Regions from separate parts of the Chryseobacterium sp. WG23 genome, predicted to be linked through region 2. Evidence: riboswitches for the same ligand, from Rfam matches in the RefSeq annotation. Region 2 holds a riboswitch; the other holds the start of a gene.
The links. Region 2 has a riboswitch for thiamine pyrophosphate ahead of thiM (hydroxyethylthiazole kinase). Riboswitches for the same ligand answer to the same signal wherever they lie in the genome.
Positions count from the first base shown of each region.

Region 1: linked by a shared signal. The riboswitch ahead of thiS (sulfur carrier protein ThiS) and the one ahead of thiM (hydroxyethylthiazole kinase) in region 2 are both predicted to bind thiamine pyrophosphate.

Region 1 is NZ_JALCZE010000003.1:287,791-291,332, forward strand. Features, by position in the region: gene panB (3-methyl-2-oxobutanoate hydroxymethyltransferase) at 44-859, shown strand; gene MP477_RS06555 (hypothetical protein) at 863-1,180, shown strand; gene MP477_RS06560 (RluA family pseudouridine synthase) at 1,192-1,869, shown strand; TPP riboswitch at 1,984-2,081, shown strand; gene thiS (sulfur carrier protein ThiS) at 2,139-2,345, shown strand; gene thiC (phosphomethylpyrimidine synthase ThiC) at 2,370-3,542, shown strand, end outside.
Region 2 is NZ_JALCZE010000012.1:168,297-171,838, reverse strand. Features, by position in the region: gene MP477_RS18415 (carbon starvation protein A) at 1-1,021, shown strand, start outside; TPP riboswitch at 1,069-1,162, shown strand; gene thiM (hydroxyethylthiazole kinase) at 1,224-2,021, shown strand; gene thiE (thiamine phosphate synthase) at 2,018-2,653, shown strand; gene thiD (bifunctional hydroxymethylpyrimidine kinase/phosphomethylpyrimidine kinase) at 2,650-3,483, shown strand; gene tenA (thiaminase II) at 3,470-3,542, shown strand, end outside.

The DNA.
Region 1 (3,542 bases), on a different contig from region 2:
TCGGCTGAAGGCCGACTTTTTAACTTTTAAAAATAGATAAATTATGTCTGTTCACTCTGAAATTAAAAAAGTTACGACTGAAACCTTGCGTAAAATGAAATTCGACAAGGAAAAAATAACAATGCTTACGGCCTATGACTTTACCACGGCAAAGATGGTAGATGCTGGCGGTGTAGATGCTATTTTGATTGGAGATTCTGCAGCAAATGTGATGGCTGGTTTTGAAACTACATTACCCATTACACTGGATCAGATGATTTATCACGCTCAAAGTGTGGTAAGAGGAACTGACAGAGCTTTGGTCATTGCAGATCTGCCTTTCGGAACTTATCAGAGTAACCCTGAAAAAGCATTGGAATCTGCAGTAAGAATGATGAAGGAAGGAGGTGCCCATGCCGTGAAAATTGAAGGAGGAAAAGAGATTTCTAAATCGATAAAGAAAATCGTGAACGCAGGAATTCCTGTAATGGGACATTTGGGATTAACTCCACAATCTATTTATAAGTTTGGAACCTATAAAGTAAGAGCAAAAGATGAAGCAGAAGCAGAGAAACTGATTGCTGATGCACAGCTTTTGGAAGAACTGGGATGTTTTTCTGTAGTTTTAGAGAAAATTCCTGCTGATCTGGCCAAAAGAGTAACGGAAAGTATTTCTATCCCTACTATAGGAATTGGCGCCGGAGCTGACTGTGACGGGCAGGTTTTGGTATATCATGATATGGTGGGAATGAATAAAGGCTTTAGCCCCAAATTCCTAAGAAGATACCTTGATCTTTATACTGAAATAACAGGAGCTGTTGCTCAATACGTAAAAGATGTAAAGACAGTAGAATTTCCAAACGAAAACGAAAGTTATTAATCTATGCAAAATCAACAACAATCTATCCAGGGAATTTTATCTATTGCCGCATTGGTATGCCTCGCTATAGGCTGGTTTAATCTTTTCTCCCCGGAAATCAATCATCTGCTGTCCCGAAAGGTTTTTTATGTCCTGATAGGAGCGAGTTTCTTTATTCAGGCACCCTTGCTTACGAATAAGAACTTTGTCTATGCTATGTATGCTGCAGCAGGGATTTGCGTCATCGGAGCCTTTATACCTGAAGATTCGACCCTTTCAGTACTTAAAACCATTGGTCTTTTGGGAGGAATTATTCTTTCACTGTCCAATAGAAGAAGATAGACTGAAGAATTATGAAGGAGCAGATTGCATATGAAGATAACCATCTTCTGGTGGTTAATAAAAAAGTCGGTCAACTGGTACAAGGAGACAAAACCGGCGATGAATCATTATTAGAATCTATAAAGAATTTTATAAAAATAAGAGATGCTAAGCCGGGGAATGTTTTTCTCGGCTTGGTTCATCGTATAGACCGTCCTACTTCAGGATTGGTAATCTATGCTAAAACGTCCAAAGCACTTTCCCGCCTTACTCAAATGGTGAAAAACCGTGAGGTCAAAAAGACGTATTGGGCTGTGGTAGGAAAAGAAATGATTCCACAGAGTCAGAGGTTGGTTCATTACCTAAAGAAGAACGAAAAAAACAATAAAGCTATTGTTTTTCCAAAGGCAACAGAAGGAGCGAAAGAAGCTATTTTAACCTATCATGTTATTAAAACACTTGATAATTATATACTTCTTGAAATTGATCTGGAAACAGGCAGGCACCACCAGATCCGTGCTCAATTATCTAAAACTGGAATTCCCATCAAAGGAGACCTTAAATACGGGGCTCCCCGTTCCAATCCTGACGGAGGAATTAATCTTCATGCAAGGAAACTGGAGTTCATTCACCCGGTAACCAAAGAAAAGATTGAAATTACAGCACCCGTTCCGCAAAATGATGCAATCTGGAGAGCTTGTGAGGAGTAAAAAACAAAGCTAAAGTTTATTAGAAAATAAAACAGGGCCATCTCAATTTTGAGGTGGTTTTTTTGTGTAAGGAAAATTCAATTTTGCCCATTCTGAAAAAATACCTACCTTCGTCCCAGACTTTAGGGGTGTCTGTTGACCAACAGACTGAGACTTTACCCTTTGAACCTGATCTGGATTATACCAGCGTAGGGAAAAGCAGATGACTTTTGCTGTACATTCTATTGTACAATAATGGCCATTCCTAAAGTATATTAAAATTATTAGGAATGGAACTTATAATCAACCACACCCGAAAAACATTTGATATACTTCCCGACAATCTGGAAGCATTACTGGCTATGGAACTACCCGGAAAGAAAAAAGGGATTGCTGTAGCTGTAAACAACCGTATTATTCCACTGTCCGCCTGGGCAGAGACATTTCTTAAGGATAAAGATTCAGTTTTAATTATTACTGCCACTCAGGGTGGTTAATTTTCATATTTAATACCAATATTTATGGCTCATTCAATTACGTGTTCGCCATTTCCGAACTCAAAGAAAATCTATGTTGAAGGAACAATACATCCTATCAGTGTAGCAATGCGTGAAATAGCACTTAGTCCTACCAGGCTTACCAAAGGAGGCTTTGAAGACAATGCTCCTGTAACGGTTTATGATACCTCCGGTCCCTATACGGATGTCAATGCAGAAATTGATATTCAAAGAGGGCTTCCGAGAATAAGGGAACAATGGATTTTAGACAGAGAAGATGTAAATATCCTGAATGGAATCTCATCCGAATATGGAAAAGCCCGTTTAGCAGACTCACGGCTTGATGAGCTGCGTTTTTCTTATGATCATAAACCTAAAGTTGCCCGGGAAGGTAAAGAAATTACCCAGTTGTACTACGCAAAACAGGGAATCATCACCGCTGAAATGGAATATGTAGCCATTCGGGAGAACCAGCGTATTGAGCAGCTGGAAACGGTTTCAAAAGAGATGGCTTTCCAGCATTCTGGAAACAGTTTTGGCGCGAATACTCCGAAAACTAAAATCACTCCGGAGTTTGTAAGAGATGAAATTGCTGCGGGAAGAGCTATTATTCCCAATAATATCAATCATCCGGAAAGTGAACCGATGATTATTGGAAGGAACTTTTTAGTAAAAATTAATGCCAATATCGGAAACAGCGCTGTTTCTTCAAGTATCGATGAAGAGGTGGAAAAAGCAGTATGGGCCTGCCGATGGGGAGCTGATACCATTATGGACCTCTCCACAGGAAAGAACATTCATGAAACGAGAGAATGGATTATCAGAAACAGCCCGGTGCCTATCGGTACGGTTCCTATTTATCAGGCATTGGAAAAAGTAAAAGGAGTTCCTGAAGATCTTACATGGGAAGTTTTTAAAGATACTCTGATTGAGCAGGCAGAGCAGGGAGTTTCTTACTTTACCATTCATGCCGGAGTTTTGTTGCGATATATTCATCTGACAGTCAATAGAGTAACGGGAATTGTGTCCAGGGGAGGTTCTATCATGGCTAAATGGTGTCTTTTTCATCATAAAGAAAACTTTTTATATACTCATTTTGAAGAGATCTGTGAGATTATGAAGAAGTATGATGTGGCTTTTTCTCTTGGGGATGGCCTTCGTCCCGGATCTATTGCTGATGCTAACGATGCTGCACAA
Region 2 (3,542 bases):
CATTCATCCTACAGTACAGATGCCGGCACTTACCGCCTTTGTAAATGGAGGAGGCCCTGTCATTGGCGGTCCCGTACTTCCATTTATTTTTATTGTGATTGCCTGTGGTGCTATTTCGGGGTTTCATGCCGTAATTGCTACGGGAACAACTCCCAAGATGCTTAATAAAGAAAGGGAAATTCTCTTTGTAGGCTATGGTGCCATGCTTGTAGAAGGCTTTGTGGCCTTAATGGCTCTCATTGCTGCATGTACATTAATGCCGGGAGATTATTTTGCCATCAACACCCCAAAAGAATCATATGATGCTTTTCTTGCAGCACATCCTGCCTTACATGGAATAGATATTGATTATTATTCTCAAAAGATTGGTATTGATCTTCATGGCAGAACCGGCGGGGCCGTATCACTTGCCGTAGGAATGGCTCACATATTCAATAAGATCCCTTATATGGACCAATTAACCGCATACTGGTATAATTTTGCCATTATGTTTGAAGCCGTATTTATCCTGACAGCCATTGATGCCGGAACAAGAGTAGGGCGTTTCTTTTTACAGGAAATGCTGGGTTCTGTGATTCCAAAATTCAATGATAAAAACTGGGTTCCCGGAATTATCATCAGCAGTCTTCTTTTCACTTTTGCATGGGGATATCTGGTATACACAGGAAATGTAAGCAGTATCTGGCCACTATTCGGAATCAGCAATCAATTACTTGCCGCCTGCGGATTGATTGTCTGCACCACTATGCTGATCAGGATGAACAGAGGAAAATATGCTTTATGCTCGGCTATTCCCGGTGTTTTTATGGCCGGAATTACTTTCTGGGCCGGCTATATTCAGGTTGCTACCATTTATATTCCAAAAGAACAGTATTTATTGGCTGCTTTAGCGGTAACAGCTATGGTACTGATGCTTATTGTTTTTATCGGAGCTTTTATAAAATGGTATGAGCTCTTAAAAATCAATACAACGAAAACGGATTTTTATGGAGAACAGGTAAAGGAACTTGTGGAAAGATAAAATTACGGGGAAGGTTTTTTGCCCGGTGTGATAATTTTTATACATTTGTTTTGCTTTAGGGGTATTCTGAAAAAGAATTGAGAGAGTCCCTTTGAACCTGATACGGCTTACACCGACGTAGGGAAAAGCAAAATTACTTGATCTACTCATGTGGTTTTTGTTTTGGATTTTTCCTAAAGCTATTTTTATTTTAATGATAACAATGGAAAAAATACTTTGGCAGCAAGTTCAGCTTGTAAAACAAAAATCTCCCCTGGTTCACAACATCACCAATTATGTAGTCATGAACAATACAGCCAATGCCCTTTTGGCTGTTGGAGCCTCTCCCATTATGGCACATGCCCGATCTGAAATCAAAGAAATGATTGGTATTGCCCATTCGGTGGTGATCAATATAGGCACTTTAGATGAATACTGGTCAGAGTCTATGCTTCTGGCCGCTGAAACAGCGCATTCAGCAGATAAACCCTGGGTTTTGGACCCTGTAGGTGCGGGAGCAAACTCTTTCCGTGATCAGGTTTTACAACAACTCTTACAATTTCAGCCTACTGTTATCAGAGGAAATGCTTCAGAGATTATTGCACTGGCCCAAGCTAATACCACTGTTACTAAAGGGGCAGACAGTACTGCACAAAGTAATGAAGCGGTTCATGCTGCCCAAATACTGATGCAGCGCTGCCATTCAATAGTCTGTGTTTCCGGTGAGACGGATATTATTATAGGTCCGCAACAAAGTTTTTTTATTAAAAACGGGCATCCACTTATGACTAAAGTAACAGGTCTTGGGTGTTCTGCTACAGCATTAACAGGTGCGTTTATAGGCAGTGTGGAAGATAAAACACTTGGTGTTGCTGCAGCAATGGCAGTAATAGGCATTGCCGGAGAACTGGCTGCTCAGCAAAGTAAAGGTCCCGGAAGTCTCCAGGTCAATCTGATTGATAAACTGTACAATATGACAGAAGAAGAATTCATCCAAAACCTAAAGATAGAACAAAAATGAGCCTGCATCCTTTTCCCTATCAGCTGTATCTGGTGATTTCTGAAGCCGATTGCATTGGAAAAAACTTTCTGGAAGTTGCCGAACAAGCCATTCTGGGCGGAGTGGACATTATCCAGCTCAGAGAAAAAAACGACAGTACCGCCCTGTTTCTTCAAAAAGCCGGAAAGCTTATCGAAATTACAGAAAAGTATGGTATTCCCCTTATTATTAATGATCATTTAGAAGTTGCTGAAAAAGTAAATTCAGCAGGTATTCATGTTGGGAACAATGATACTGCCCCCACCTTTTTAAGACAACAGCCTTCTATCCAAAATAAAATCATTGGATATTCTATTGAACACCTGGCTCAGCTTGAAAATAAACAGACGTTGGTTTCTGATTATCTTGGTATAAGCCCTGTATTTAAAACAAATACCAAAACAGATACCGTTACAGAATGGGGTCTTGAAGGTGTTGCAAAAATCCGGCAGCTTACAGAAAAACCTCTGGTCGCCATAGGCAGTATACATCTTGGAAATGCAAAGGAAGTTCTCAACGCGGGAGCAGACTGCCTTGCAGTAGTTTCCGCAATATGTGGTGCTGCAGATCCTCAAAAGGCAGCATATGAATTAAAAAATGAAATTTTAAAATGAAAAAATACAAATACCCATCCGTATTGACCATTGCAGGTTTTGACGGAAGTGGTGGCGCAGGTATTCAGGCAGATATCAAAACAGCTTCTGCTTTAGGATGCTTTTCCACCTCAGTATTAACGGCCCTGCCTGTACAAAACACGCAGGGAGTAAGGACCATATATCCTGTTCCTGTGGAAGCAGTAGCCGATCAGATCAAAGCGATTCTGGATGATATTTTTCCCGATGCCATTAAAATAGGGATGGTTCATACTCCACAATTGGTTGAGACTATTGTTTCTACATTATCACAGTATAAAAGAATCCCCATTGTATTTGACCCGGTGATGGTTGCTACCAGCGGCCACAGGCTTATTGAGGAGAAAACCATCACAGCGATCACAGAAGAACTATTTCCTATTGCTGACCTCGTTACCCCCAATATGGATGAAGCAGCAATTTTAGCCGGCATGAAAGTCGAAACGCTGGAAGATTTATACGCTGCAGGTGAAAAAATAAAACAATTAGGCTGTAAGAGCATACTTCTCAAAGGTGGCCATCAGGAAACCTCATCCATTACTTCCTTACTTTATGATGAACATTGGCAATACCACAGTTTTGAAACGCTGAAGCTCAATACCAATAATACCCATGGTTCCGGCTGTACGCTTTCTTCTGCCATAGCTGCTTATCTGGCTCAGGGAAAAAGCTTATATGATTCTGTTTCTTTAGGCCAGAAGTATGTTTATGAGGCTATAAAAAATGGCATAGATGTACAGACAGGACATGGAAACGGTCCTCTTAATCACTTTTTTAATCCTCAAAAACTCATCAAAAATGAAATGGTCTGAACAAACCTGGCAGACAATAGCAGAATATTACCAGTCTATTCTTAGCATGCCCTTTATCA